One region of the Streptomyces sp. SLBN-31 genome, then DNA from elsewhere that is predicted to be linked to it. Evidence: predicted binding sites of a transcription regulator. Region 1 holds the regulator's gene; the other holds the start of a gene.
What was found. The regulator HspR, encoded in region 1, represses chaperone genes until heat shock. The targets are predictions, from matches to a motif close to TTGAGNNNNNNNNNCTCAA.

Region 1 (9,980 bases):
GCCGCGCCGCCCTTCGCGGCGATGCCGATCAGCAGGTGCTCGGTGGAGAGGTACTCGTCGCCGAGGTCCCGGGCGCGGGCCTGCGCGTCCGCGATGACGGCGAGCAGGTCCCGGTTCGGCTGCGGAGGCGCGACCGTCGTGCCGGTCACGCTGGGCAGCGAGGCGAGCACCTTCTCCGCGCCGGCGCGCACGGCCGCCTGGTCGGCGTCCACGGCGGCGAGAAGATCGACGATGTTCTCGTTGTCCTGCCCCTGGAGCAGAGCAAGGAGCAGGTGAGCAGGGGTCAGGTCGGGATGCCCCTCGGTCACGGCCCGGTTACCGGCCGCGTTGATGGCGTCCCGGCTCCGGTTGGTCAGCTCGGCGTCCACGTTCGCGTTCTCCTCCTGGCGTCAGCCGTCATCCGCACTGACTTGAGCAACGTACACAAAGTTGAGTCTATTCCACTCAAGGTGAGACGGGCTACCTTCCAGGCATGGCCACACACGCCCAGGATCCCGGTGCCCCCGACCCCTCGTATCTCACCTTCTGGCGGGAACGGCACCTGTGCACGCTGACGACCCCACGCCCGGACGGCAGCCCGCACGTCGTGCCCGTCGGGGTCACCTACGACCCCGAGGCCCGGCTGGCGCGGGTGATCACCAACAGGACGAGCACGAAGGTGGCGAACGTCCTGGCGGCCGGCCCGGAGGGCGCGCGGGTCGCGGTGTGCCAGGTGGCGGGGCGGCGCTGGGCGACGCTGGAGGGGCTGGCCGTCGTACGGACCGAGCGGGAGCGTGTCGCGGAGGCCGAGCGGCGTTATGCGGAACGTTACGAGCGCACGCCGGCGCCGAACCCGAACCGTGTGGTGATCGAGATCCGGCTGACGGGGGCGATGGGGCGTGGCTGACGAGGCGCGACTGACGGTTTTCGGCCACTGAGGCGCGCCGGACGATTGCATCGACGGCGGGAAATGTCGCCCGGAAACTGCAGCGGCGTCACCGTGTTCAGGTCACGGTGACGCCGCTGCGGGGGGAAGCACCTGAGCGATCTGTTACGACGGGGGAATCGCGTCAGGCACTGCGGGGGGTGGCTGAGATGGTCCGTACGTTGGGGGTTTCCGGTTCCACCAGCCGATGGTCTCGTTGGTCCAGGTTGACGAAGATCATTCCGTACCGGACGGCACATCGCACGGGCTGCGGCGCCCCCCGAGGCCGCCGCAGACATCGATACGCCCGCACGTCCTCGTCCTCGTCCCGCGTCACGACGACCGGCTCACCGAAGACGGTCACCATCAACGAGTCACCGGAGTGGGGGATCGCGGTGACCAGGTCGATGAAGTGCCATCCGGATCGGTAGGCGGTGGCCATTTCTCTACGGAAGGAACGGTCGTCCGGTGGAGTGGTCACGTCGTCAGCTCCCGGCGCTGTCGTCTGTGCCGACCGTCGCCGCAGGGCCGTCGGCGAGCACGGTGGACGCGGCGACCGACGGCCAGTGGGAGTCCGCTCGGGTGTTCTCCTTCGCGTCGGAAGAACCGCCCAGCACCACAAGTCCGACAACGGCGGAAAGGGCGGCCACAAGCACCGAGCGAAGCATTCTGTTGCGCATGGTCGGCTTCGTCCTCACTTGAAAGTCTCCTCTTCCCCCGTCGGATAAGACGATGGCTCATTCAGGCACGTCATGGCCACAGGATCGATGCATCATGTTCCTGCATGTTCAGGACCCTGGGGGGTGGAGATTTCGTGGCAAATCAGACTAAGGCGGCGCATCCCCATGCGGTGACCGAGCTCTGCGAGGAAGGTGGCCGACTCTATGCGAACGCCCTGCGCACGGGGCGGGTCGCACGGGCCGACGTGGAGTCCGCTCCCTGTCTGATCGAGTTCGCCCTTCTCCACCCGGATCCGGATGATGCGGACTGGCTGCGGCCCGTGTCCCCGTCGGCCGCGCTGGCCGAACGGCTCTACCCGATCGAGCGCGACATCACAGAACGCCGGCGGCTGTCCATTCAGCTCGCCGACACTTTCGAGCCGTTCATGGCGCTGAGCGCCAAAGCCGCCGCGACCGACGACTCGATCACCGTGCTGGAGGGCGGGAAACGCATCAACGCGGCCCTCAACATGGCCACGGCCCAGTGCCGGAGCGAGATGCTGACCATCCAGCCGAGCGACGACCGCTTCTCCGAACAGAGCCTCATCCAGGGCCTGGAGAGAGACAAGCCACTAATCGAACGTGGTGTGCGCATCCGGACGCTGTACCAGCACACCGCCCGCTACAGCCCGGAAAAGCTGGCGTACGTCGCTCAGCTCGCCAACGGCAAGGTGGAGTACCGGACGATCGACGAGGTGGTGGAACGCCTCATCATCTGCGACGAGACGGTCGCCTTCATCCCCGCCAGGGACGACCAGCAGGTCGCCCTGGAACTCCGTCACCCCGGGCTGATCCGGTACCTGATGCGGCTGTTCGAGTTCATGTGGGGACGGTCCGTACCGCTGAACGCGGGCGCTCCCTACGAGACCGCCCGCGACGGCATCACCGACATCCAGCACTCGATAGCCAAGCTCCTGGTGGAGGGACACGTCGACGAGGCGATCGCCCGCCGGCTGGGCATGAACGTACGCACCTGCCGGGCCCACATAGCCAAACTGGCCACGGTCCTGGGCAGCGGCAGCCGGGCCCAACTCGGGTACCTGATAGCCCAGTCGGGGATCCTCGACCCCGACAGCTGATCCGGACGGGCAGCGCGGGCCCCGTGCGGGCTCAGCGGGCCGTCCGGGACTCCTGACCCGGAAGAGTGACCGGCGTGACGTCAGCGGGGTGACGCGGGCCGTCCAGGCCCACCTGGGCGATGCGGACGCCGAGTTGGGTGCGGCTGGCCGCGCCCAGGGTCTCGGACAGCCGCGCGATGTGGGCCCGGCAGGTACGGACGCTTATCCCCAGCCGTTCCGCGATCACCGCGTCCTGGTGGCCCTCCGCGAGGAGCGCCGCGATGGACTGCTCGCGGTGCGAGATGCCCTCGATGCCGGTGTCGGGCAGCGGGGCGGTCAGCGGGATGGCCAGCCGCCACAGGCGGTCGAAGACCGTACCCAGATAGCCGACCAGGGCCGGGTGGCGCAGTTCCAGGGCGAGGGTTCGGTCGGCGTTGGCGGGGATGAAGGCGACCGTGCGGTCGAAGAGGATCAGACGGTCGATGACCTCGTCGAGGGTGCGGGCCTCGACCGCGTCGCCCATCAGCTCCAGGTAGTTGAGCAGGCCCTGGCCGTGCCGGGCCACGTGCGTGTACAGGTCGCGCATCCGCACGCCCCGGCCGCGCAGGGCGAGCGCCCGGTGCAGGCCCTCGGTCAGCTCGTGCTCCGGCCGGATGCCCCCGGGCTGGACGGTGAGGACCTCTGTGGTGCAGGCCTTTGTCGCCTCGTCCATGGCGGCCTGGATGCGCGAGAGCCCGTCCAGGACACGGATCGCGGAGCCCTCGGCGGGGCCCGGCTGCTGGAGGGAGGGCCCGAGGCCGGCGTACCACTCGAAGGCCGCCACCGCCGAACCCACCCGCCGCTGACTGGAGCTGACCTCGTCGTACACCCCGCGCAGCAGCCGGGTCATGACCTCCTGCGGCGAGGTCGGGACCAGCCAGTCCATGTCGTCGGGGTCGGGGTGCAGCAGGGCGAGTTCCAGCAGGCAGGGCACCGGCTCGGCGTCGCGGCGCGACACCCGTCCGCGCCGTACGGCCCGGGAGTACACGCGGTCCCCGGCCTCGCAGAGTCGGTCAGCACCGTGTGGATGAGCGTCCGCCCCGTGCCCGGCCATCGTCCATCCCACCCCCCGGTTCCGCCGTCTTCCGCAGCGCAACTATGCGCGGACACACCCTGCTCCGCAACACGGCTTCGACGGCCACGGCCTAAAGAAAGCACCGGTTTGTACGGGTATTTCGGACCCTCCGTACGTCGGGTTGCAACAAGATGACGGTGGTACAGGGGACTTGTGGGGGCATCGTGGAGAACCCCGCCAGAACGTGCTTCCGACGGGGTCTCATGGCGGATATCCGACGCTGCGCGCTCCGGGCTACTTCAGCCCGACCGACGCGCAGGCGGAGGTGAACTTCGAGGTGCAGATCTGCGAGACCGTGTAGATGCCGTCGGAGATCACCGTCTGCTTGATGTTCTTCCGCGTCAGGGCGGTCACGGTGACCAGCTGGGCGGGGATGTCCTGGTTCGTGGGGCTGTCCACGGTGTCCTGGGTGAGGGCGTCGAACTGGATGTCGTGGCCCTGCACCTTGGCCACGGCCATCTGCGCGGCGGCCTCGGCCTCCTGCGGGTAGGACTTGTAGACGCTCATGTACTGGTCGCCCTCGACGATGCGCTGCACGGCCGCCAGTTCGGCGTCCTGGCCCGTGATGGGCGGCATCTTCGTCACGCCGGCCTTCTTCAGGGCGGCGATGACACCGGCCGCCATGCCGTCGTTGGCGGAGTAGACGGCCGCGATGTTGTCCTTGCCGATCTTGTCGATCGCCTGGGTCATGTTGGCCTCGGCGTTCTCCGGCTTCCAGTCCTTGGTGTCGTAGGACGCGGCGATCGTCACCTTGCCGTTGAGCTCCGACAGCGCACCCGCCTTGAACTGCTTGGCGTTGGGGTCGGTGAGCGAGCCGTTCATCATGACGACCTTGTCGGAGGTGTCGGCGTTGCCTCCGAGGGCGTCGAGCAGGGTGCGGCCCTGGACCTCGCCGACCAGTTCGTTGTCGAAGGAGACGTAGGCGTCGATGGGGCCCTCGGCGAGGCGGTCGTAGGCGATGACCGGGATGCCGGCGTCCTTGGCCTTCTTCACCTCGCCGGCGATGGCGTGCGAGTCGACGGCGTCCAGCAGGATGATGTCGACCTTGTCGTCGATCATCTTCTGCATCTGGCTCGCCTGCTTCTTGGCGTCCTGGTCGGCGTTCTGGTAGTCGACGCTGCCCTGCTTCTTGGTGAGCAGTTCGACCTGGTCCTTGATGATGGGGTAGTCGAAGTCCTCGTAGCGGGTGTTGGCCTTCTCCGGCAGCAACAGGCCGATGGTGACGTCGTTGCCCTTCGTCGGGCTCGCCGAACTGCTGTCCCCCGACGCGTTGAGCATGCCGCACCCGGCCAGCGACAGGGTCATCGTGGACGCGGCCACGGATATGGCGATACGACGCGTGGGACTGCTCACAGGCCTGCTCACTTCTGGTGCCTACGGGACACGGGCGCCTGAAGGTGCCCGGATGTCTGAAAAGCCAACGCGCAGCCGCCCCCGGGCGTCAAGCGGAACCACTTAACGAGTGCGCAACGCCACGCTCCGCTTGGCTTGTGAAGACATGAAGGAAACGCCTCCAAACACCCTTTACGGACTCTCCATGCAACGGCAGGCAATCGTCAGGCAAAGATCCGTACAACCAAGCCGATACCTCGCGAGTCGTGATCATGACGGTCCCGAACAGCCGTCCTCGACCGATCAGAGGATCGAATGAACTCAGCCAGACGTACGACGGCTTCGACGCTGGTGCTCGCGACCGCGGGCGCCCTCCTCGGCGCGTCCGTCTCCACCGCCTCCGCGGCGACCACCTGCACCTCGCCCGTCTTCAAGCGCCAGTTCTTCGGGAACACCGCCTTCTCCGGTACGGCGAAGAAGACGGACTGCGACAGCGTCATCGACCAGAGCTGGAGCGGTGCCCCCGCCACCGGCCTGCCGAAGGACAACTTCGGCGTCCGCTGGAGCGTCACCCGCGACTTCGGTTCCGGCGGCCCCTTCGCGCTCACCGCGAGCGGCCTCGACGGCATCCGCGTCTACCTCGACGGCACCCGCAGGATCGACCTCTGGAAGAACGTGTCGTCGACGGTGCAGAAGACCGTCCACGTCACCATCCCCTCCGGCAAGCACACCCTCCGGGTGGACTACGCGAACTTCACCGGCGCCGCGAAGGTCCGGTTCACCTACACCCCCCGCACCTCCGCCGCCGTCGACCAGGTCAAGCCCCTGGTGCCCGCCGGGACTTCGCTGTCGTACGACGCGGCGACCGGGAAGGCGAAGCTGACCTGGACGAAGAACAAGGAGATGGATCTCGCCGGATACCGGGTCTACCGGCGGCTGAAGGGCACGTCGTTCGGCTCCGCGCCGCTCGCGACGACCACCTCGACGTCGTACACCGACACCGCCCTGCCGATGACGGGCGACACGTACTACTACGAGGTGCGCGCCTACGACAAGGCCGCCAACACCTCGGCCGGCACCGCGGACCAGGGCGTGACCACCGTCGACCGCACCGCGCCGGGAGAGCCCACCGGCGTCACGGCGAAGGGCACCACCGCCGGGAACACCGTCGCCTGGCAGGCCTCCGGCGCGGCGGACGTCCACCACTACGAGGTGTGGGGCGCGCCCGAGGGACAGCAGGACGCCGACGGACCCGGCCTGGTGACCGGCACGTCCTTCACCGACGTACGCGCCGACACCGGCACCGCCTACGTCTACCGGGTGTACGCGGTCGACGGCGCCGGGAACGTCTCCCCCGCCTCCGCCCCGGTGACCGCCACCCGGCCCGAGCCGAGCGGCACGCCCGCCCCGGCCGGACTGACCGCCACCCTCCACGACGACCGGACCGAGCTGCGCTGGGACCTGCCCGAGGACTCCGGTCAGTACAACGTCTACCGCCGCACCGACGGCGGCTTCAGCGCCATCGGCAGCGTGCGCGGCGGCGGTTGGGACGACATCGTCGCCCCGGCCGGCGAGGCGTCCTACTACGTCGTCGCCGTGGACGGCACGGGCGCCGAGTCCGCGCCCTCCGACGTGCTCACCGTCGACCGGCTCACCCGGGCCACCCAGACCGGCCCGGCCGCGCCGAGCCTGACGCTCGTCTCGGCGGGAATCCCCGCCCGCTCCCCCGTCAAGGTCACGGCCGCGCCCGGCGCGGGCGACGAGGACCGCGTCCTGAAGGGCTACTCCTGGGAGATCGAGGGCGCCTGCGGCGCCAGCGGCACGCAGCTGTCCACCACCGGCGACATCTCCTGGACACCGCCGTACAACGGCCCCTGCACGGCCACCGTGTACGCCGTGGACGCCTACGGGCGCCAGAGCGGGCAGAGTTCGACGCTGGAGTTCTTCGTCGGCCGCTGACGCCCGCGAGAGCATGCGAAGGGGCCCGGAGGTCTGCGCCTCCGGGCCCCTTCGTCCACGCGTGTCGCTAGTCCTTCGCCTTCTTGGGCCGCCACACGACCAGCGCGCTGGTCTGCTGGACCTCCTGGTACGGCACCAGGTCGCGCCGGTAGGAGGCGTGCACGGCGGCCTCTCGCTGCTGCATCGCCGCGGCGGCCCCGTCGACGGCCGCCTGGAGTTCGACGACGCGCTGCTGGAGCGCGGCGACCTGGTTCTCCAGCTCGATGATGCGCTTGATGCCGGCCAGGTTGATGCCCTCGTCCTGCGACAACTGCTGCACCTGGCGGAGCAGTTCGATGTCGCGGGCCGAGTAGCGGCGGCCCCGCCCGGCCGTGCGGTCGGGGGAGACCAGGCCGAGGCGGTCGTACTGGCGCAGGGTCTGCGGGTGCAGACCGGAGAGCTGGGCAGCCACCGAGATGACGTAGACCGGGGTCTCCTCGGTCAGTTCATACGGGTTGCGTCGACGGCCGTCCATCTCGATCAAGCTCCCTTCGCCGCCTGGAACAGCTCCGCCCGCGGGTCCTCGCCCGCGGTCGCCTCGCGATACGCCTCGAGCGCGTCACGAGCCTTCCCCGTCACGTCCTTCGGGACACTCACCTCGACGGTGACCAGCAGGTCCCCGCGGGTGCCGTCCTTGCGGACCGCGCCCTTGCCACGGGCGCGCATCGTACGGCCGTTGGGCGTGCCCGGCGGCAGCTTCAGGGTGACGGGCGGGCCGCCCAGGGTGGGGACCCGGACCTCGCCGCCGAGCGCCGCCTCGGAGAACGTCACCGGCACGGTGACGGTGAGGTTGTCGCCCTTGCGGCCGAAGACCGGGTGCGCGGAGACGTGGACCGTGACGTACAGGTCGCCCGCCGGACCGCCCCGTTCACCCGGCGCACCCTTGCCGCGCAGCCGGATGCGCTGGCCGTCGTCCACCCCTGCCGGGATACGGACCTGCATGGTCCTGGACGACTTGGCGCGCCCGCTGCCGTGGCAGACCTCGCAGGGGTTCTCCGCGATCAGACCGCGGCCCTTGCAGTCCGGGCACGGGTCGGTCAGCGAGAAGCCGCCGCCCGAACCCCGGGCCACCTGGCCGGTGCCGACGCACGTCGGGCACACCCGCGGGTTGCCGTTGGCGTCGCCGGTGCCGGAACAGGCCTTGCACGGTGCCTGCGAGGTCATGCGCAGCGGGACCGTCGCACCCTCGATCGCCTCGGTGAAGTTGAGGCTGACCTCGGTGTCGATGTCCTGGCCGCGCCGGGGCTGCACGCGCGTGGTGCCCGAGCCGCCCCGGTTGAACAGGCCCCCGAAGACGTCACCGAGCCCGCCGCCGAAGCCGCCGGCCCCCTGACCGCCGCCCTGGGCGCCGCCTCCGAAGAGGTCGCCCAGGTCGAAGTTGAAGGAGCCGCCCGCGCCGCCCGGCCCCGGGCGGAAGCCGCCGTTGCCGAAGAGGGTGCGGGCCTCGTCGTACTCCTTGCGCTTCTTGGGGTCACCGAGGACGTCGTTCGCCTCGGAGATCTCCTTGAAGCGCTCCTCGGCCTTGACGTTGCCCTTGTTGGCGTCCGGGTGGAACTCGCGGGCGAGCTTCCGGTACGCCTTCTTGATCTCGGCCTCGGTGGCGTCCTTGGGGACGCCGAGGACCTTGTAGTAGTCCTTCTCGATGAAGTCCTTGGTGCTCATCCTCGACGCGCCCCCTTTCCGGTGTTCCGCTCGGTGTCTACGTCAGCCCTCCTCAGGGCCGTTGTCCTTCTCGTCGCCGGCCGCGGGAGCCTCCTCGGCCCCCTCGGCCTTGACCGTCTGCGCGCCCGGCTGCGGTTCGGCGACGGCCACCCGGGCGGGCCGGATGGTGCGCTCGCCGATGCGATACCCGGGCTGCAGGATCGCCACGCAGGTCGTCTCGGTCACGTCCGGCGCGTAGCTGTGCATCAGGGCCTCGTGGATCGTCGGGTCGAAGGGTTCGCCCTCCTTGCCGAACTGCTGCAGACCCATCTTCGCCGCGACGGTCTCCAGCGACTCCGCGACGGACTTGAATCCGCCGACGAGTTCGCCGTGTTCCCGGGCGCGGCCGATGTCGTCGAGCACGGGCAGGAGCTCGGTCAGGAGGTTCGCGATGGCGATCTCCTTGACGGTGATCCGGTCCCGCTCCACGCGGCGGCGGTAGTTCTGGAACTCGGCCTGGAGCCGCTGGAGGTCCGCCGTGCGCTCCTCGAGCGCCTTGCGCACCTGGTCCAGCTGGGCCGTCAGACCGGCGATCTGAGCTGCGTCCCCGGCCGGGGCCGCCCCCTCCGAGGAGGTGGCGGCCTTCGGCTCGGCGTCGTCAGAGGTGGCGCCTGAGGGGACGTCGGGCTTCTCCTCGAAGCCCGGGGTCTCCTCCGTCACGCGGCACCGTCCTTGCGCTCGTCGTCCACGATCTCGGCGTCGACGACGTCGTCGTCGGCCTTGGGCGCCTCGGCACCGGCGTCGGCGCCGCCCGCGGCCTGCGCGGACTGGGCGTCGGCGTACATGGCCTGGCCGACCTTCTGGGAGACCGCGGCGACCTTCTCGGTGGCGGTGCGGATCTCGGCGGTGTCCTCGCCCTTGAGCGCGGTCTTCAGCTCCTCGACGGCGGCCTCGACCTCGGTCTTGACCTCGCCGGGAACCTTGTCCTCGTTGTCCTTGAGGAACTTCTCCGTCTGGTAGACGAGCTGCTCGCCCTGGTTGCGGGTCTCGGCGGCCTCGCGGCGGCGGTGGTCCTCCTCCGCGTACTGCTCGGCCTCCTGGCGCATCCGGTCGACCTCGTCCTTCGGCAGCGAGGAGCCGCCGGTGACGGTCATCTTCTGCTCCTTGCCCGTGCCCAGGTCCTTGGCGGTCACGTGCATGATGCCGTTGGCGTC
Region 2 (9,980 bases), on a different contig from region 1:
GAGGGCTGCTCCGAACCCCCTTGGGGGGCCGTCTGCTTGCCTGTGCGACGAGGCCGCGTCTTCTGCACCGGTGCTCGCATTCCTGACTCGTGATACTCGTGGGCCCGAGTGACGTTGTGTCAACTGACGCCGACCGCGCACCCGGGTACGGGTCCCGACCCTCCCAACTCCGTTGGGCAGCGGTCGCGCATCACCTGACCCGCCACCCGAAGGAGTGAACCTCGGAGAGGAGTTGGCGGGCAAGTTCCTCCGGCGATTGCGGGCGCCCTGCGGGGCGGGCCGGTTGGACGTCCGCGACGGGCGGTGGCAGTATTTGCCGCCGCGCTTTCCCGGATCAACGAATTACACCCCAAATCAGACGCCTGACCTGCGCGGGTGCGCCAATTCGGCGACCGGTGCCAGCCTTTGGTGAACGCTGTGAAGACGTCGTGGAGACTGGCCGGATGCGTACGGAACTTGTTTCGGAACCCGGCGATCCCGGCCGTCCCAACGAGGACTTCGCCTCGGTGGCGCTGCCCGCTTCCGGCCAGGGCGGCGCGGTGGTCGTCCTGGACGGGGTGACGCCGCCGCGCGGCGGGACGGGCTGTCTGCATTCGGTTCCCTGGTACACGGCCCGCCTGGGCGGCGCACTGACCGAACTGACCGTTTCCCTCCCGGATGTGCCGCTGACCGAGGTGCTCTCCCGCGCCATCACCCGTACCGCCGAGGCGCATGAGCGGACCTGTGACCTTTCTCACCCGCGCACCCCGCAGGCGACCGTGGCCGTCGCGCGCTGGGGCGCGGAGACGGTCGAGTACCTGGTCCTGTCCGACTCGGCCCTGCTGCTGCGGTCTCCGGACGGCGTGGTCACGGCGGTGCTGGACGACCGTCTGTCCCGCCTGCCGGCGGCCTCGCTGGCCACGGACGCGATCGTGGACTCGACGGTCCGCAACAAGGAGGGCGGCTTCTTCACGGCGGCGGCCGATCCGGCCGTGGCGGCGCGGGCGGTGACCGGCGCGGTGCCGCGGGGCCGGGCGCAGGTGCTGGCCGCGCTGACGGACGGGGCCGCGCGGTGGGTGGAGCGGTTCGGGGAGGGCGACTGGGAGGACTGTCTGCGGTTCGTGGGCAAGGAGGGGGCGCGGGCGCTCGTGAACCGGGTCCGGGAGCTGGAGCGGGCCGACGAGCGCGAGCGGGTGCATCTGGGGCGCGGCAAGACGCACGACGACGCGACGGTCGTGTACGTCGAACTTCCCTGAGGCGCGCGGCCGTACACGCTCAGCCGGCCTTGCCGCCGGTGGGGGTGACGGGGTGCCACTGCCCGTCCCTGCCCTGACCGTTGGTCTGCCCGGCCGCGGTGTCGCCCACGTACCGGTACAGCGGCCAGCCGGCGAGGGTGAGCTGCGTCCTGCCGTCGCGGTGGACCGTGCCGAGCAGGCCCTTGTCCACTCCCGAGGTCTGCACCGCGCCCTGCACGATCACCGGGATCCACGTCTTCACGCACGCGCCGGAGCACGTCCACCGGGACGGGTTCGGCCGGTCCCGGTCGTAGCGGTAGAGGGTCATCCCGTTGCCGTCGCTGACGGTGCCACCCGCGCCGCGCACGGCGGTCGTGACCGCCTGTCCGCCGCCGGCCGGCGTGGGGGTGGCCGGTGCGGAGGTGGCGGGGCCGGAGGAGGCGACGGCCGCCGGGGCGACGGTGCCGGAGCCCGTACCGGAGGCGTCGGAGCCGGCGGAGCTGCACGCCGCCAGCAGGAACGCTGCGATAAGGCCGGTGGCCGAGGCGAGCACGATGCGGTGCGGAATCACGGGGTTGCCCTTCTGCGGGAGTCGCCGTCCTGTCGCCCCTTGGTACGTCCGGCGGTCGCCGTGCTCTCAGCGTCCGGCGCCACATGACGCACTCTTGACGACCGGCCGCCCCCGCGGAGCGGCGCCAGGCCGTGCCGTCACATTCCCGCCGTCCGCCCGCAGGGCGGGCCCGGAGACGTCTGGTGCGTGCGATCGCAAAGTGCCGGAGCGTCCTGACAGCGGAGCTGTTCGGGCGCTCCGGCAACGCCACGAGCGTGCGTGCCAGACGCCTCCGGGCAGGCGGGAATGCGACGGCAGGGCCTACCGCTCCATGCCGCGGTTCAACTGCCCCAGCAGATGCGCCAGTTGGGCCACCTCGCGGCGGTCCCAGTGGGAGAGCTGGCTGACGTACCGGGCCCGTCGGGCGTCGCGCACCTTGGCGACCCGCGCGTGTCCCTCCCGGGTCAGGTGCACCAGCCACGCCCGTCCGTCGGCCGGGTCGGGCTCGCGGGCCACCAGGCCGAGTTCTTCCAGCGCCCGGAGCTGACGGGACATGGTGGCCTTGCCGACGCCGATGTAGGCGGCGAGTTCGGTCGCGCGCTGGCGGCCGCACTCGTCGAGACGGATCAGCAGGCCGTAGGCCGCCGACTCCAGGTCGGGGTGGACCTCGCGGGCCATCTCGCCCTGGTTGGCGCGGGCGCGCCGGAACAGGATCGTCAGTTCGCGTTCCAGGGACAGGTACTCCTGGTCTGCACCACTCGCCGACGGCTCCGCTGAGAGCCGGCCTCCGTCGTCGTTTCCGCCTTCGTGCACGTCAGTCCCTGCCTCGGTTTTCCCCGTACTGAAAGTTTCCGCCAAACCCCGTCATCGCCGCAGCTCCGTCAGTATTTCGCAGGGCTAGACCAACGGCACCGTCCGGCCCCTCTTCCCAGCCGCTCGTCTACGTGCGTAGCTTCGTTGACGAGCCGGGGCCGAGCCGCCCGCGACGGCCGGCCACCGGCACCCAGTGTTTCCCCCCACCGAGCATCACCGAGCCTTCGGAGGCACGCCATGCCCGTGCACAGACCGAACCCCCTCCGCCCCCGGCGCCCCTTCCTCGCCGGCCTCCTGCTCACCGCCCTCACCCTCGCCCTGGCCGCCCCGGCCGACGCGGCGACCACCACCCCGGCCCGCGGCTCCGCCCACATGGGCATGGGCGTCCTCGCGCACGACGGGCAGCACGGCACCCCCGCGCCCACCGCCGTCACCCAGACCGAGGGCGTCGACGTCTCCGGTCACCAGGGCAACGTCGCCTGGTCGACCCTGTGGAGCAGCGGGGTCAGATGGGCCTACACCAAGGCGACCGAGGGGACGTACTACACCAACCCCTACTTCGCCCAGCAGTACAACGGCTCCTACAACGTCGGCATGATCCGCGGCGCGTACCACTTCGCCACGCCCGACACCACCAGCGGGGCGACCCAGGCCAACTACTTCGTCGACCACGGCGGCGGCTGGTCCCGCGACGGCAAGACCCTGCCCGGCGTCCTCGACATCGAGTGGAACCCGTACGGCGCCGCCTGCTACGGCAAGTCGCAGAGCGCGATGGTGAGCTGGATCGCCGACTTCCTGAACACCTACCGGTCGCGCACCGGCCGGGACGCCGTGATCTACACGGCCACGAGCTGGTGGACGGACTGCACCGGCAACTACGGTGGCTTCGCGGCGAACAACCCGCTGTGGATCGCCCGGTACGCCTCGGACCCGGGGACGCTGCCGGCCGGCTGGGGCTACTACACGATGTGGCAGTACACCTCGTCCGGTCCGACCGTCGGCGACCACGACAAGTTCAACGGCGCCCTGGACCGCGTACAGGCTCTCGCGAACGGCTGAGGCGCCCGGGTACGGCGAGGGCCCGGGCCTCCCTCACGGGACCCGGGCCCTGCCTGTCCGGCGGCGTCCGTCACGCCGCCACCGGAACCTCCGGCTCGGCGCCGCTCGTCGCGGGCGCGAGCGCCAGTTCCAGGACCTGGCGGACGTCGGTCACGGTGTGGACGTCGAGCTTGTCCAGCACCTCGGCGGGGACGTCGTCCAGGTCGGGTTCGTTGCGCTTGGGGATGATCACCGTCGTGACCCCCGCCCGCTGCGCGGCCAGCAGCTTCTGCTTCACCCCGCCGATCGGCAGAACCCGGCCGGTCAGCGAGACCTCACCGGTCATCGCCACGTCCGTGCGGACCAGCCGGCCCGACAGCAGCGACGCCAGGGCCGTCGTCATCGTGACGCCGGCGCTGGGGCCGTCCTTGGGGACCGCGCCCGCCGGGAAGTGGATGTGCACGCCGCGGTCCTTGAGGTCCGCGACCGGCAGCTCCAGTTCCGCGCCGTGCGAGCGCAGGAAGGACAGGGCGATCTGCGCGCTCTCCTTCATGACGTCGCCCAGCTGGCCGGTGAGCGTCAGGCCCGCCGCGCCCGTCTCGGGGTCAGCGAGGGACGCCTCGACGAACAGGACGTCGCCGCCCGCGCCGGTGACCGCCAGGCCGGTCGCCACACCGGGGACGGACGTACGGCGCTCGGCCGGGTCCTGGGCCGACTCCGGGACGTGGTGCGGGCGGCCGATCAGCCCGCGCAGGTCGGCGTCGGTGATGGTGAGCGGCAGCTCCCGGTCGCCCAGTTCGTGCTGGGCCGCGACCTTGCGCAGCAGCCGCGCGATCGACCGCTCCAGGGTGCGCACGCCCGCCTCGCGGGTGTACTCCCCGGCGAGCTTGCGCAGCGCGCTCTCGTCGAGGGTCACCTCGTCCTTGTCCAGGCCGGCCCGCTCCAGCTGGCGCGGGAGCAGATGGTCACGGGCGATGACGACCTTCTCGTCCTCGGTGTAGCCGTCCAGGCGGACCAGCTCCATACGGTCCAGCAGCGCCTCCGGGATGGCTTCCAGGACGTTCGCCGTCGCGAGGAACACGACGTCGGACAGGTCGAGTTCGACCTCCAGGTAGTGGTCGCGGAAGGTGTGGTTCTGCGCCGGGTCGAGGACTTCGAGCAGGGCGGCCGCCGGGTCGCCCCGGAAGTCGGAGCCGACCTTGTCGATCTCGTCGAGCAGGACGACCGGGTTCATCGAGCCGGCCTCCTTGATCGCCCGGACGATACGGCCGGGCAGCGCGCCGACGTACGTACGGCGGTGGCCGCGGATCTCCGCCTCGTCGCGAACGCCGCCGAGGGCGACCCGCACGAACTTGCGGCCCATGGCGTGCGCGACGGACTCGCCGAGCGAGGTCTTGCCGACGCCGGGCGGCCCGACGAGGGCCAGGACGGCGCCGCCGCGCCGGCCGCCGATGACGCCGAGGCCGCGGTCGCTGCGGCGCTTGCGCACCGCGAGGTACTCGGTGATGCGCTCCTTCACGTCCTCCAGGCCGGCGTGCTCGGCGTCGAGGACGGCCTTGGCGCCCTGGATGTCGTAGGCGTCCTCGGTCCGCTCGTTCCACGGCAGTTCGAGGATCGTGTCCAGCCAGGTGCGGATCCAGGAGCCCTCGGGAGACTGGTCGCTGGACCGCTCCAGCTTGTCGACCTCCTTGAGGGCGGCCTCGCGGACCTTCTCCGGCAGGTCGGCGGCCTCCACCCGGGCGCGGTAGTCGTCGGACTCCTCGCCGTCCTGTTCGCCGTTGAGCTCGCGCAACTCCTTGCGGACGGCTTCGAGCTGACGGCGCAGCAGGAACTCACGCTGCTGCTTGTCGACGCCCTCCTGGACGTCCTTGGCGATGGTCTCGGCGACGTCCTGCTCGGCGAGGTGGTCGCGCAGGTGCTGGGTGGCGAGCTTGAGGCGGGCGACCGGGTCGGTGGTCTCCAGCAGTTCGATCTTCTGCTCGGTGGTCAGGAACGGCGAGTAGCCGGAGTTGTCGGCGAGCTGGGACACGTCGTCGATGGCCTGCACGCGGTCCACGACCTGCCAGGCGCCGCGCTTGCGCAGCCAGGCGGTGGCGAGGGCTTTGTACTCCTTGACGAGTTCGGCGACGTGCCCGGGCAGCGGCTCGGGAACGCTCTCGTCGATCCGCGTGCCCTCGACCCACAGCGCCGCGCCCGGCCCGGTGGTGCCGGCGCCGATCCTCACGCGGCCGCGGCCGCGGATGAGGGCGCCCGGGTCACCGTCGGCCAGCCGGCCGACCTGCTCGACGGTGCCGAGGACACCGGTGCTCGCGTACGTCCCGTCGATGCGTGGAACCAGGAGGACCTTGGGCTTCCCGGGCTCGGACCGGGCGGCGGCCTGGGCGGCCTCCACCGCGGCGCGTACGTCGGCGTCGTTGAGGTCCAGCGGAACCACCATGCCGGGCAGCACGACCTCGCCGTCGAGCGGCAGCACGGGCAGGGTGAGCGGTGTGGACGTCGAAGCCATGATCTCCCCTTCGGCAGTCAAGTTGAGCTATGCCGACTCAATGCGCGAGGCTCCGCGGATGTTCCCGGGCCGCCGTGACGTTCGCTGTAAGCGATCAGCAAGGGACCTGACACGGCGTAGGTTGGATCACGTTCCGATCAGCGGCAGCGAGGGGTGGACATGTCCGGTCACGTGGTCAACGGCCTGTACGAGGTTCTGGACGACCGCTTCCTCACGGGACGCTGCGCCAACGGCGACGGGCGGCTCGAGGTGCTGTACGACGACTGCCGCTGGGCGGAGGGCCCCCTGTACGTGCCCGCGTGGCGGCAGCTGGTCTGGAGCGACATCCCCAACGACCGGCTGCTGCGGTGGGACGAGGCCACCGGCGCGGTGAGCGTGTTCCGTCACCCCGCCGGTCACGTCAACGGCAACACCCTCGACCGGCAGGGGCGGCTGGTCAGCTGCGAGCAGGGCAACCGGCGGGTGACCCGCACCGAGCCCGACGGCACGGTCACCGTCCTCGCCGACCGCTGCGACGGCAAGCGCCTCAACAGCCCGAACGACGCCGTCGTACGCTCCGACGGCACGATCTGGTTCTCCGACCCGGACTTCGGCATCCTCAGCGACTACGAGGGCCACCGCGCCGAGTCCGAGATCGGCGCCTGCAACGTGTACCGGATCGACCCCGCGAGCGGGCGGGTGCATCTTGCCGCCGACGGGTTCGAGGGGCCCAACGGCGTGATCCTGTCGGCGGACGAGCGGCGGCTGTACGTCTCCGACTCGCGGGCCGCCCGCATCCGTGTATTCGACGTCGCCGACGACGGCACGCTGTCCGGCGGGAGGGTCTTCGCCGAGGCCGGGGAGGGGGTGCACTACGACAACATCCGGCTCGACGACGAGGGCCGGCTGTGGGCCGCAGCCCTGGAGGACGGGGTGCACTGCTACGCCCCGGACGGCACCCTCATCGGCCGGCTCCGGGTGCCCGGGACGGTGGCCAACGTGACGTTCGGCGGCCCGAAGAACAACCGCCTGTTCATCACGGCGGCGACCACGGTGTACTCCCTGGTGATGTCGGTGACGGGCGCGCCGCGCGTCTAGGCCGCCTCAGCCTCCCGACGCCAGCGGCGCACCAGCGGCCAGGTCGCGACGCCTATCGAGAGGGCGATCAGGTGACCCCAGTTGGTCATCGGGTCCGTGAACTCGATCAGCTCCTCCACCAGCATGCCGCCGAACAGGACCAGCAGGGGCCGGCGCAGCCACGGCCCGAGCAGGCCCGCGAGGGAGCCGACGGCGGCGGCCACCCCGAAGCTGATGCCGTAGTCGAGGCGGTGCAGGGAACTGTGCGGGAGGTGCCCGGCCAGGACCGCCAGCCCCACGGCCCCCTCCGTCGCGAGGGTGGCCAGGACGTGGCCGAGCAGGAATACGAGGACGGCGCGGGCGCCGCCTATCCGCCGCTCCAGGGCGGTCAGGACGAGCAGGAAGCACACGACGTACGGCGACACGAGCCCGCCGGCCACCCACAGCGCGCTGGCCAACAGGACCAGCACCGGGGTGCGGACGAGGTGGGCCACGTCCGTGCTGGAAGCCTGCTGCAGGGCGTTGACGAGGGCCGGGGAGGCGTGGGCGGCGACGAGCGAGGTGACGGCGAGGACGGCGGCGTAGCCGAAAGTGACCGGGGTGCCCGTGGGGGTGGGCAGGAGACGCCAGGGGCGAAGCCGCCGGGGGCCGGCCGTGCGACGCGCGCCGGCCGGTGCCGGTGCCGCGGCCGGCACCCGCTGCCGTGGCAGCCCGTCGAGCAGGTCGGAGACCTCGGGGAGGGGCGCGGCCAAGGAGTGGGCGTCGGCCGTCGCGGCGGGTTCCACGGTGAGGTGCTCCTTCCGTTTCCCCCCACCCTTCGGGGCCCCACGAGCCACTGTCTATGACCGACGCCACGCGTGAGCCGATTCTCAAGAACCTCTAAGGAGTTTCCTACGTCTGCCCGTCCGGCCAGGGCCGCAGGAGGACCACCTCCCTGGCGTGTGCGGCCCGGGTCGCCGGGTCCCAGTCGCCGGTGCAGTAGACGCAGGCCTCCGCGACGCGGCCGTCCCTGATCTCGGCACGCATCAACTCCCGGCAGTACCAGGTGCCTTGGCCGTCCTCCCAGCTCTCCTCGAACTCGAGGACGAACCCGGTGGGCGTGGCGTCGACGCGGTGGCGGGGGACCGTGCCGAGGAAGGGGTGGCTGCGGCGGCGCAGCGCCACGAGTTCCTCGCGCCCTTGGGCCTGAAGCCGCCACTGCGGCACGGTCAGGTCGAGGAACACGTCGTCCGTGAACAGCCCGTCGGGGGCCGTGTTGGTCTCCAGGAACCGCACGAAGAGGTCGGCGAGTTCCCTGACGCGGGTTTCGGTCGCGGTGGTCATGACCGGCCCTCGGCGAGGTTGCGGCCGATGACGTCCATGGTGGCGGTCAGCTCGGCGGTGGGGCTGAACTCGACGATCTCGGTGCCGGCGAAGACGAGGGGGAGGTGGCCCGGGGCGCCGTAGTAGGCGTCGCCTGCGTGGAAGACCTCGTCGTGGTCGGCGTAGCGCAGGACCAGCCTGCCGCTGATGACCTGGCCCCAGTGCGGGCACTGGCAGCGGTCGTCGGGCAGGCCCCGGAACAGCGCGGCGGGATCCATGTCCGCCTTCATGGTCTCGTAACCGACCGTGTACGGACCGACCTGCGCGTAGCGGCCTTCCATGACCGGCTCGTCCACCTGGAGTCCGGCCTCGGCCTTGGATGTGCGGGGCATGGTGTCCTGCCTTCCCTCGGAGTCTCTCCGTCGGGAAGGAGGCGTCAGATCGGGCGGCACGATGTGAGGCGGGGGCTCACAGCCGCCAGGCCGGCGGCTGTTCCGGCCGGTAGACGCAGAGGGTGCCGGTGCGCACGGCCGTGCGCAGATGGCGGCCGAGCTCGGGATGGACGGTGGCGATCCGCTCCACCGCGGCCCGGATGCGGGCGGTGACGGCCGTGCGGGCGCGTTCGGCCGGGGAACCGGTACGTCGGACGCGGCCCCCGATCCCGTACGCGGAGGCGAGCTGCCCGACGAGGGCGTCCCGCTCGACGGCGATCCGCTCCGAACGCACCGCGTCCCCCGCGGCATCGGCGTCCCGCGCGTCCTCCTCCAGCTCCCGCAGCCGACGGCGGTACGCGGCCCGGGCGACGGCGTCGACGGCCTCACCGGTGTCGCCCTGGGGGTGAAGGCCGGTGGCGTCCCCGCCGAGGGTGCCTGCGGGCCCGGGTGACGCCAGCTCGACGGCGGGCACGGGGGTGCCGGGGCGGGAGAGGAGGACGGCCAGGTCGTGCAGGCCCTTGCTGTCGGGGACACGCACCTCACGGCCGGCGTAGCGGAGGTGCCAGAGGGGACCTTCGTGGTGGAAGAGGGCGGTGCCCGGGGCGGGCGGGGCGGCCGTGGGCGGTTGTGCCGTCTCGCGCGAGATCCGGTCGACGAGTGCGACCGCGCCGACCGCCTCGGCCGCCCGCAGGGCCGCCGTCCGGTGCGTGCGGGCCCGGTCCTGGTCGCCCACGGCCGCTGCCAGCAGCGCCAGATGCCTCTCGACGGGACCTCTTATCGCCGCGCCGATGCCCTCCACCACGAACAGGCCGGCATACGGGGCGAGGAGGTCGTACAGGCCGGGAGCGGCGGGGTGGGGGCCCACGGCGGCCACCGTCTCCGCGGCCTGCGCCACCATCGGCAGCCACTCGCTGTCCCGGGGCGCGCCGCCGAGCCGGGGCGCCACGGCCGACAGGCGGCGCGCGGCCTCTTCCGGGCGCCCGGACTGGGCGGCCAGGAGCGCGAGCGTGACGCGCGGCCACAGCATCGGGGAGCGGTCGAGCACGGTCGCCTCGGCCCGGACGCGT

Region 2: lon (endopeptidase La) is a predicted target of HspR. The motif match lies at 6,144-6,162, and genes of this name have one in related genera.

What each region holds. Positions count from the first base shown of each region.
Region 1 is NZ_VFNC01000003.1:918,345-928,324, reverse strand. Features, by position in the region: gene clpB (ATP-dependent chaperone ClpB) at 1-368, opposite strand, end outside; gene FBY22_RS41910 (pyridoxamine 5'-phosphate oxidase family protein) at 473-886, shown strand; gene FBY22_RS41905 ((2Fe-2S)-binding protein) at 1,050-1,346, opposite strand; gene FBY22_RS41900 (hypothetical protein) at 1,390-1,584, opposite strand; gene FBY22_RS41895 (helix-turn-helix transcriptional regulator) at 1,689-2,702, shown strand; gene FBY22_RS41890 (helix-turn-helix transcriptional regulator) at 2,734-3,774, opposite strand; gene FBY22_RS41885 (sugar ABC transporter substrate-binding protein) at 4,030-5,148, opposite strand; gene FBY22_RS41880 (fibronectin type III domain-containing protein) at 5,443-7,086, shown strand; gene FBY22_RS41875 (heat shock protein transcriptional repressor HspR) at 7,154-7,600, opposite strand; gene dnaJ (molecular chaperone DnaJ) at 7,606-8,787, opposite strand; gene grpE (nucleotide exchange factor GrpE) at 8,830-9,486, opposite strand; gene dnaK (molecular chaperone DnaK) at 9,483-9,980, opposite strand, start outside.
Region 2 is NZ_VFNC01000001.1:731,613-741,592, reverse strand. Features, by position in the region: gene FBY22_RS03565 (nitrate- and nitrite sensing domain-containing protein) at 1-68, opposite strand, end outside; gene FBY22_RS03560 (protein phosphatase 2C domain-containing protein) at 444-1,235, shown strand; gene FBY22_RS03555 (hypothetical protein) at 1,255-1,785, opposite strand; gene FBY22_RS03550 (MarR family winged helix-turn-helix transcriptional regulator) at 2,086-2,577, opposite strand; gene FBY22_RS03545 (lysozyme) at 2,815-3,636, shown strand; gene lon (endopeptidase La) at 3,707-6,121, opposite strand; gene FBY22_RS03535 (SMP-30/gluconolactonase/LRE family protein) at 6,281-7,198, shown strand; gene FBY22_RS03530 (rhomboid-like protein) at 7,195-7,962, opposite strand; gene FBY22_RS03525 (hypothetical protein) at 8,069-8,500, opposite strand; gene FBY22_RS03520 (cupin domain-containing protein) at 8,497-8,871, opposite strand; gene FBY22_RS44400 (AAA family ATPase) at 8,948-9,980, opposite strand, start outside.